2 regions of the Chitinibacter fontanus genome follow, and region 1 is predicted to be linked to the other one. Evidence: predicted binding sites of a transcription regulator. Region 1 holds the regulator's gene; the other holds the start of a gene.

Region 1 (5,523 bases):
TAAGCAAGGACTGTAAGCGCTGCGCCATCAGGCCCATCAGCAGCAAGTTGGGCAAAGTCCCCAAACCAAAAGCCAACATCACGGCTGCGCCACTGACTGGATTTGCACTCGCCAATGCAGACAGGCTAGCCGTGTAGACCAAGCCACAGGGTATCCAGCCCCAAAGCAGACCAATCAAGGGCGTCTGCCAGATACTATGTACGGGTAATAGCTTGCGTATCAACGGCTGCACACGCCGCCAAATGGGCTGCCCCAAAGCCTCAACACGAGTTAGCACCCGACTCCAGCCAGCGATATACCAGCCCAATACCAGCAATAGCAGATTGGCAAGCACAAACAGGATCAGCTTGAGCGATTGCAAGGCAGCCAAGGTCGCAAAACTCGCCAATCCACCCAACAGCGCCCCGATCAAGGCATATCCCGCCAAGCGACCAACATTGAAGCCCAGTAAATACGGCCAACGCGCCCCCGGCGGCAACTGCAGACTAAATGCAGTCACTATGCCACCGCACATGCCAATACAATGCCCGCCGCCGAGCAAGCCAGCCATAAACAGCGCAAATAAATTGATTTCTAACATTAGAAAAGCTGTTTGGCGCCCTTGCAGCGCCAAACCCAAAACTCAGATCAGCCGAGAATACCGCGCTTGGGTAGTGCTTGTCCGCAAATAACGATCAAACACCATCGCAATCGAGCGAATCAGCAAACGCCCTGTTGGCGTCACAAATAGCCCCTCCGATTCAATCGTAAGTAAGCCATCGTCGACCATTGGCTGCAGCAGACTCAATTCCTCGGCAAAATAGTCGCCAAACTCAATCATGTAGCTGACTTCAATCGCTTGATAATACAGCTCAAACTGGCACATCAAGGCCTGAATCACTGCCCGCCGGATCACATCATCCCGATTCATTTGCAACCCACGCACGACCGGAAATTCATCCGCATCGAGCTTGGCATAGTACTCTTCCAGCGTCTTCACGTTTTGGTGATAGTTAGCGCCCACTTTACCAATTGACGAAACCCCAAAGGCCAGCAAATCACAATCAGCATGGGTTGAATAGCCTTGAAAATTGCGCTGCAAACGCCCACGCCGCTGCGCCACCGCCAAATCATCATTGGGTAGCGCAAAGTGATCCATACCAATCAGCACATAGCCCGCATCGAGCAACTGTGCAATCGAATTTTGCAACATATCGAGCTTAGCATCTGCGCTTGGCAATTCGGCCTCATTAATGCGCCGCTGAGGCATAAAGCGTTCAGGCAGATGCGCGTAATTGTAAAGTGCAATCCGATCAGGCTTCAGTGTCAGCACTCGAGCAATGGTCTCAGCGATGCTCGCGACGGTTTGCTTAGGAAGACCATAAATCAGATCGACACTGACCGATTTAAAACCATGCATCCGTGCAGCCTCAATTACCGAACGAGTCTCCTGCTCGGTTTGCACTCGATTAACCGCAAGCTGTACCTCAGGATTGAAATCCTGAATACCTACGCTCATTCGATTGAATCCCAGCTGAGCCAAAGTGCGGATCATCGGCTCACCCACTTTGCGCGGATCAATTTCAATCGAATACTCACCCGTTGGCAGCAATTCAAAATGCTCACGCACGATATCCATCAAGCGCTGTAGCTGCTGCTCTGACATAAAGGTGGGCGTACCGCCACCCAAATGCAGCTGACTCACCTTGGGACGGCCCGGTAGATTGGCCGCATGCATTGCGATTTCTTTACTGAGATAACGAATATAATCATCCGCTTTACTCTTGTCTTTCGTAATAATCTTGTTACAGCCGCAGTAGTAACATACGGTATTACAGAAAGGAATGTGAAAATAAAGCGACAATGGATTGAGTAAAGCACCGGGCAATCTTTGCTGCAAGATTTGCGCATATTGCTCACTATTCACGGCTTGGTTAAACCGATCTGCAGTGGGATAGGACGTATAACGCGGCCCTTTACCGTCATAGCGCACAATCAGATCTCGATCAAAACAAACCCCACCTTGATCTGCTGGCGCGTGCTGACCTACAAATTTTGAAACCGACATAATTACTCTATCCTCATACTAGCTGCCGCAGCTTAAAAGCTAGTACAATGAGCCAACTTGATCTAGATCAAGCCAACAGCAATGACAGTGGGGTATCTACCTCTTCCGAGAGTTACAATACTCCCCCCGCACGACTTATTATTTTCTTGTGAGAGTTTCATGATTTCCCCCATCCAAGTTCGCGACATGTCCCCACGTCATCTGCGTAATTCATGCACTAATTGCAGCTTACGCGAACTGTGTTTACCACTGGGTCTGTCACAAGAAGAAATGCAAGAGCTTGACACCATCATTACGCAAGCTCGCCCAATCAAACGCGGCGAAGCTCTATATCGTGCCGGCGAGCCTTTCCGCTCGCTGTACGCGATTCGCCTTGGTTTTTTCAAAGCCAGCGTGATTTCCGAAGATGGCCGCGAGCAAGTCACTGGCTTTCATATGTCAGGCGAATTGATGGGCATGGATGCAATTAGCACCGACGTTCACACTTGCGACGCGATCGCACTAGAAGACAGTGAAGTGTGTGAATTACCCTTCAATGACATCGAAGATTTATCACGCGAAATCCCACTACTACAACGCCACTTCCACAAAGTAATGAGTCGCGAGATAGTCCGCGATCACGGCGTAATGCTACTCTTGGGCAATATGAAAGCCGAAGAGCGTCTAGCTGCATTCCTATTGAATTTATCGCAACGCTTTGCAATTCGCGGCTACTCTTCAAGTAGCTTCCATTTGCGCATGACCCGCGAAGAAATTGGTAGCTATTTAGGGCTCAAACTTGAAACAGTCAGCCGGACTTTGTCTAAATTCCAAGACCAAGGCTTTATCAAAGTACAAAACCGCCTAATTGAACTAGAAAACATTGATAGCCTAAAGAAACTACTTAACACCTGCCACGACGAATAAATTACACCTCAGGGGGTATATTGATGCAAACCCATCTAATAGCACCCCCTGAACTAATACCTCTAATAAGTGCCCGTCTATTATTAAAGCCCCCACTGGCAGCTACTGCCTGCATCCATTTAGCCAGTTCCAAACAAATTTTAGCCCAAATGATCTTGTAATCGCTATCCAACTGCAAAATACCGCGCAAGTACTGGATCTTCACAAAAGCGCCGCAAAGCTAATCGATGCAATTCTTTGGCCCAGCCCCTTTGCACCAAGCCATGGTTTTTTTGCGCTTGCAAGTGGCAACAACCATCACCTCGACCAAGCCGCAGACATTCTTGACGCACTCACACCAAGCCACAATGCATGGCTTCATGCAGGGCACTTAGGAGCCTGCGGCTTTCTCTATCAGCTATGGCTGGCACTCATCTCACCACAAGGCACACCGCCATTCTTTAACTGGCAAATGGATCCGCAGCGTACACCAAAAGATGAAACCCATCCGTTTCAACTCAACCAAAGCGACCTACTAGCCCAACTTGCCAGCCTAATTGCCCAACAGCAATTACAAACCCAAACACTAGCCAGCTTATCGCGGCGCTATCTGGCTGAATCCGCCTCACAAGAGTTCTTTATTGCCCATCACCCGCAAACCAGCAATTTTTTTGCAACTCCGACACATTCAGCCATCAATACAAACGACTCACCCGCCCGCCAAATCGCGCAACTACTGGCAATATATTAATAACGCTTACAAATGCTAAGTTAAAAATAAAAACGCCACCCGAGGGTGGCGTTTCAGATTTGAGCCCTAAGCCCAAATTTATTTTTTACGAATCGTGTAGAGCGGTGTTTGACCTGCAATCACTGAGCCAACTGCCAAATTAGCAACTGGCGCAAAATCATCTGCATTGGTCAAAACAACAGGGCTAATCACTGATTTTGCATTGGCACCAAGGAATTCAAGATCCAATTCCAAGACAGGCTGACCCGCCTTAACGAAGCTACCCTGCTCAGCCAAGCGCGTAAAGCCTTGACCACCGAGTTTCACCGTTTCAATACCAATGTGAACAATCAATTCAACCCCTGCATCATTAACGAGGGCAAAAGCATGGTTAGTATTAAAAATCTTTACCAATTGCCCATCGCATGGTGCCACCACTAACTTGCCTGTTGGCAAGATCGCTACACCATCCCCAACTGCCTTAGTTGCAAATGCCGCATCAGGCACATCTTCCAAAGCCACCACTTCACCCGTCAATGGGGAAAGCAGAACAATTTCGCCGGGGTTAGAGGCCACAGCCACCGCAGCTGGCTGCGGTGCAGCCTCAGTTACTTTTTTGCAGCTACGCCTACATTGGCACGCAACTGGTCAGCAATCAACTCAGCTTTTGGCCCAACGATAATTTGCACGCTCTGCTTGTTCAGTTTGATCACACCGCTTGCGCCAAGGCGTTTAGCAGCCGCTTCATCAACCAGATCAGCATCATTCACAGAAAGACGCAGACGAGTGATACACGCATCAATATTAGTGATGTTTGCAGCACCGCCAACTACGTTTACGTAGGCAGCACCTAATTGCGCCACATCACCAGCAGCAGTTGAAGCAGCAGGAGCTGCAGCAGCTTCACCAGCAACTTCATCTTCACGACCAGGCGTTTTCAGATTCAGCGCGGTAATTGCAGCACGAAACACGAAGTAGTAGATGGCGAAGAACACCAGACCTTGCGCGATCAGCATGTACCATTTAACAGCCAATGGGTTTTGCGACGACAAGAACATATCGATAAAGCCACCTGAGAATGCAAAGCCAGAAATCCATTGCATTTGCGCAGCCAAGAATACAGAAACACCAGTCAAGAATGCGTGAACCACAAACAGCAGCGGCGCAACAAACATGAATGAGAATTCGAGCGGCTCAGTTACACCAGTTACAAATGAAGTTACTGCAGCAGCGCCCATAATTGAGGCAACGGCAGCTTTATTTGCTGGTTTAGCTGTGTGGTAGATTGCCAATGCAGCACCTGGCAAACCGAACATCATCACAGGGAAGAAACCAGCTTGGTACATACCAGTAACACCAGCAACAGCCTTGCCTTCTGCCAGTGACTTAGCACCACCCAAGAAGTTAGGAATATCGTTGATGCCTGCAACGTCAAACCAGAACACAGAGTTCAGAGCGTGGTGCAGACCAACTGGAATCAACAAGCGGTTGAAGAATGCATAGATACCTGCACCTACAGCGCCCAAGTCTTTAATTGCCAAACCGAAGTTAACCAGTGCATTGTAAATCACTGGCCAAACAGCCATCAGCACAAAAGAAACCACGATCATCACTACAGATGTAATGATTGGCACGCAGCGACGACCACTGAAGAATGCCAGGGCTTTGTGCAGCTCAACTTGGCTAAACTTGTTGTAGATTTCACCCGCGATTACACCAGCCAAAATACCCACAAAGGCATTTTCGATTTTGCCGAATGCTTTAGGCACATCTTCAGGCTTAATGCCTTCAATTTGCGATACTGCGCCTGGTGACAAGAGAGTTGTCACTACTAAGTAACCCACTAGACCGGCCAATGCTG
Region 2 (5,523 bases), 1.6 Mb from region 1:
CCAATCCGACCAACTGGTAAATAGGCTCGGGGTACGTGCAGCAACGGCGCTGCGATGCCATGGGTTTTCATCCCAGTAATTGTCGTGAAATAGCGCCCCAACCTGCCCGCCCGATTCGAGCAAAATCAGCACGCCTGCGGCGTAATCCCAGAGCTTTTGTGCGCCGTGTAGCATCACATCGGTGCGGCCTGCGGCCAGCCAGCACCAATCAATGGTGGAAGCACCAAAGTTGCGATGGCTGTGATACGGGTTCACTGTCACGACGCGGGTTGCCAAATGGCCAGAGAGCCACTTGGTTTCGATTGAGGCCATTGCGTGTTTAAGCTGCTTATCATCTTTGAGTAGTGGCAATGTTTCGCTATTGAGCCATGCGCCACAACCCGCCTCGGCGGCAAAGCATTCATCGAGCACCGGCAGATACACCACGCCGAGCACCGGGCGATGATTACGGTACAGCGCAATCGAAACGGCAAAATACGGCAGGCCATGCGCAAAATTGCTGGTGCCATCAATCGGGTCAACAATCCACAGCCCATCAGGGTGATCATGCCATAGTGCTTCTTGCTCAGCCTGACTCATCTCCTCGCCCAACACTGGGCAATCAACCAACTGGGGAAGCAGACGTTGCAAGGCAGTTTGTGCCGCTAAATCCGCTTCCGTAAACAGGCTGCCGTCGTGTTTAAGCTCAGCCACTACTTTTTGATAGCGTGGCATCACCTCGCTCGCAGCGACTTCGCGGGCAATATTGATCAGGGCTTGCAATGACGGGCTAGGCACTTTCTTCACGGATAATCTCTTTGTATCGACCCAGCCTGGCTACGCCGATGAATGACAAGGCTTTGATATTCAATAGTTTAATGCTGTTGCGGCATTGCACCAATAAGTGAATGCCGCGATAGTGATTAACGCCAAACACACTGGACAAAGCCAGTATTGATCGGCATTGCTTAGATTGTATGCCAAAAAAAACCCGCGCTGATAAATCAACGCGGGCTTTGGCTTTCTAGCTACGCAGTGGGCTCTAGTCTGCGAGCGAGGCTCGCAGTAACTAGAAGCGTTGCGGCTAGATTAGTATGGCCATTTCCAATCTTTAACTTCTGGCATGTCATCGCCGTATTTAGCGATGTACTGCGCGTGTTCAACCAGTTTGTCAGTCAGTTTCTGACGAACATGTGCACCGATTTTTTGCAGTTTAGGTACACGATCGATCACGTCGATTGCCAAGTTGAAGCGGTCAAGCTGGTTAACCACAACCATGTCGAACGGAGTCGAAGTAGAACCTTCTTCGATGTAACCACGAGCATGGATGTTAGCGTGGCCGTTACGACGGTAAGTCAGACGGTGGATCAACCATGGGTAGCCGTGGAAGGCAAACATCACAGGTTTGTCAGTTGTGAAGATCGCGTCGAATTCGCGGTCTGACAAGCCGTGTGGGTGCTCTTCTTCAGGTTGCAGAGTCATCAAATCGCAAACGTTAACGAAGCGGATTTTCAGATCTGGGAAGTGTTGACGCAGCATATCAGTTGCAGCCAAAGCTTCCATTGTTGGGATTTCACCCGCACACGCCATGACTACATCTGGCTCGCCGTCTTGATCGTTTGATGCCCAATCCCAGATACCCAGACCTTTAGTTGCGTGTTTGATCGCTTGGTCCATAGTCAGGTATTGCAGCGCTGGCTGTTTACCGGCTACTACCACGTTCACATAGTGACGTGAACGCAATACGTGGTCAGTTACAGACAACAAGGTGTTCGCATCAGCTGGCAAGTAAACACGGATCACTTCAGCTTTTTTGTTCACCACGTGATCGATAAAGCCTGGATCTTGGTGAGAGAAGCCGTTGTGGTCTTGACGCCATACGTGTGAAGTCAACAAGTAGTTCAACGATGGAATCGGTTTGCGCCAGTTGATGTGACGAGTTGTTTTCAGCCATTTAGCGTGCTGGTTAAACATTGAATCGATCACGTGGATGAACGCTTCGTAGCAGCTAAAGAAACCGTGACGACCAGTCAAGTTGTACGCTTCGAGCCAACCTTGGCAAGTATGCTCAGACAAGATTTCCATTACGCGGCCATCTTGTTGCAGGTTGTCATTCTTGTTCACGCCATCCACTTCGAAGTGGTTAGCCAACCAAGTTTTACCAGAGTACTCAATCGTAGCATTCCAACGGTTAGATGCAGTTTCATCTGGGCCGAAGATACGGAAGTTTTTCTCTGCTTCGTTTTCTTTCATGACATCGGCAAGGAAATTACCCATTACGCGAGTCATTTCAGCGTTTTCAGTACCTGGTTTTGCAAATTTAACTTCGTAGTTACGGAAGTCTGGCATTTTCAGGTCTTTCGACACTTGGCCGTGTACAACTGGGTTAGAGCCGATACGTTTTTGGCCTTTTGGTGCCAATGACACGATGTCTTCTTTTACAGAACCATCAGCATTGAACAATGTGTCTACATTGTATGAACGCATCCAGTTTTCCAAGTTGATCACATTCTCGCCATCGATATCAGAGAATGGCACTTGGTGGCTGCGCCAGTAGTCTTCTACTTTTTTGCCTTTGATTTCTTTCGGGCCAGTCCAGCCTTTTGGCGTGCGCATTACAATCATTGGCCAACGTGGGCGAGTGATTGGTTTGCCAGCGTCTTTTTCAGCAATCGCAGCAGCGCGGATTGCAGCGAATTTGTCCATACACAAGTCCATTGCCGCAGCCATGTCTTGGTGGATTTTTTCGAATGTTTCTGGCTTGTCATTGAATGTTTCGTTGGTCAATTCAACGAAGATTGGCTCGTAGCCGTAACCAGTGAACAAGGCAGTTACTTCATCTTTGTTCATCCGTGCCAACAAGGTTGGGTTGGCAATTTTGTAGCCGTTCAGGTGCAAGATTGGCAATACAAAACCGTCATTGATCGGGTGGATGTATTTAGTTGAGTGCCAAGAAGCAGCCAATGGGCCAGTTTCAGCTTCACCGTCACCGACTACAGCGATAACAACTTGGTCTGGATTGTCCAAAGCCGCGCCGTAAGCGTGTGATACTGAGTAACCCAACTCGCCACCTTCGTGCATAGAACCTGGAGTTTCAGGCGCTACGTGCGATGGGATGCCGCGTGGGAAAGAGAATTGTTTGAACAGGCGTTGCATACCTGCTTCAGTACGGTCGATGCTTGGGAAGAATTCTTCATAAGAACCTTCAATCCAAGTATTCGCAACGAAACCAGGACCACCATGGCCAGGGCCAGTGATGTAGATCATGTTCACTTCACGCTCAGTGATGATGCGGTTTGCGTGAGCGAAGATGAAGTTCAAACCAGGTGTAGTACCCCAGTGGCCCAACAAACGTGGCTTGATGTGCTCGCGTTTCAGCGGCAGTTTCAGCATTGGGTTGTCGAGCAAGTAAATTTGACCAACAGACAAATAGTTTGCCGCTTGGAAGTAGCGGTGCATTCTATCTAATACGCTTGGAGATAACGGTTGAGCCACGGTAACACCTCTTATTTGGGTTGTGTTTAGTGATTGCTAGGTAAAAGGCTTTATTCCCTTCACCCGATGAAGCCAGTATACGGAGTGCTGGCAGGCCGCTACTGATACAAATCAAATCCTACGTTGGCTTTTACTCTACTGATGCCAAATTGCTTGATACAGCGCAAAAAGTTGACCCATTCCTGTAATTTTATTACTTGGCTAGTGGCATTTTTCTTTGTTTGCAACAACAAATTGGCCACATGCTCAGCATAAAAATCACCAGCTTGGCGCGCCGGGCAATACAAACGATGGTAAGAACCAACCTTATGCTCGCGTCATAGCATACATCGCCTTGCACGATTTTCAAGCTAATCTTTACACGTTGCAGCATAATTACTGTCAACAAATATGCGTCAATATTGCGCAATTTAATAGGTTAATAATGCCGCCCAGAAAAAAACCCACCGCAAAGGTGGGTTTTCTTAATGCAGTGACAGACTTGAACCTCAATAATGGAAAAACACCAGCGTCATCACAATACACACAGGCAATAGGCAAGCCAGCGACCAGGCCATATAGCCAAAGAAACTTGGCATTTTGACTCCACGGTCTTCTGCAACCGCCTTAACCATGAAGTTGGGCGCGTTACCAATGTAACTCATCGCCCCCATAAATACGGCACCAGATGAAATGGCCAATAATGTGGATGCCATTGGCCCCATCATATGCGCCGCATCACCATGCGCCAGATTAAAGAACACCAGATAAGTCGGTGCATTATCAAGAAAGGCCGATAAAGTACCCGTCAACCAGAAGTACATCGCATCATGCGGTGTACCATCTGCGTAGCTCACCAATTTCACCAGCCCTGCCATTGCCCCCGAAGTGCCCGCTTGCAAAATTGCAATTGCTGGCGCCATCGCAATAAAGATACCTGCAAATAGCTTGGCAACTTCAAGGATAGGCCCCCAGTTAAAATCATTGCCCGCACGCACTTGAGCTGGCGTTATTTTGAGAGAAATTGCACCGATCACTAACAACAGCACATCACGAACGATATCTTGCAAGCCAAGGTGTGAGCCCATCACTTCCCACTCGATACCGGGCTTCCAAACACCCGACATCACCACCAAACCAACAATAGCGGCCAATAAAACGAAATTGCGTTTACCATAAATCTTCAAAGCGCTATCTGGGGTTTTATCACGGGGCAACACCCCCTCTTTCTTGAAGTAGTAACTATCAATCGCGTAGAACATTGCCAATAGCAAGACACTCATCAGCAGCACGGGGCCAGCCATGTGCTCAACCGTCCACAGAAAATCCACCCCTTTCAGAAAGCCGAGAAATAAAGGCGGATCACCCAGCGGGGTCAAACCGCCGCCAACGTTAGCGACCAAGAAAATAAAAAACACCACCACATGCACATTGTGCAAGCGATTGTCGTTCGCTTTCAAAATTGGACGAATCAACAACATCGCCGCACCCGTGGTGCCCATAATCGAGGCAAGCACCGTGCCCAGCGCCAAAATACCGGTATTGAGCTTGGGTGAACCATGCAGATTACCCCATACCAAGATGCCACCTGAAACGGTATAGAGCGCAAACAAGATCAGGATAAACGGGATATATTCTTCCAGCATCGCATGCACAATCACTTCCGCTGTTGGCACTACTCCTGCATGCAGCGCGAACGGCACCACGAACAATGCTCCCCAAAATGCGGCAACCTTTCCAAAATTATCATGCCAAAAATGAGGCGCAAAAATCGGAAACAGGGCGATCGACAGCAATAAACCCGCAAACGGAATAATCCAATTAAGCGACATCGTGCTGCCATCCAAACCCGCTGCCATGGCCATGCCCGGCAGCAAGGTTGATAAGGCTAATACTCGTTTTAACATAAGCTGAACTTTATCCAATCAATACTTGGTGGATGTATACACACCAAACGCAATCAAATTATGCCTCACAGGGAGATACCCAATTAAGGCTGAATAAACTCGATTTTATAACCATCGGGATCTTCCACAAACGCAATCACCGTCGTGCCATGCTTCATCGGGC

The links. The regulator FNR, encoded in region 1, switches genes on or off when oxygen is low (the NO sensors DNR and NnrR bind a similar motif). The targets are predictions, from matches to a motif close to TTGATNNNNATCAA.
Region 2: HZU75_RS09130 (phosphoketolase family protein) is a predicted target of FNR. The motif match lies at 3,576-3,589, and genes of this name have one in related genera.

Annotation. Positions count from the first base shown of each region.
Region 1 is NZ_CP058952.1:3,587,883-3,593,405, forward strand. Features, by position in the region: gene HZU75_RS17015 (sulfite exporter TauE/SafE family protein) at 1-580, opposite strand, end outside; gene hemN (oxygen-independent coproporphyrinogen III oxidase) at 623-2,047, opposite strand; gene fnr (fumarate/nitrate reduction transcriptional regulator Fnr) at 2,207-2,953, shown strand; gene HZU75_RS17030 (hypothetical protein) at 3,405-3,683, shown strand; gene HZU75_RS17035 (PTS sugar transporter subunit IIA) at 3,762-4,244, opposite strand; gene nagE (N-acetylglucosamine-specific PTS transporter subunit IIBC) at 4,271-5,523, opposite strand, start outside.
Region 2 is NZ_CP058952.1:1,950,406-1,955,928, reverse strand. Features, by position in the region: gene HZU75_RS09135 (inositol monophosphatase family protein) at 1-786, opposite strand, end outside; gene HZU75_RS09130 (phosphoketolase family protein) at 1,069-3,489, opposite strand; gene HZU75_RS09125 (sodium:proton antiporter) at 3,963-5,360, opposite strand; gene gloA (lactoylglutathione lyase) at 5,444-5,523, opposite strand, start outside.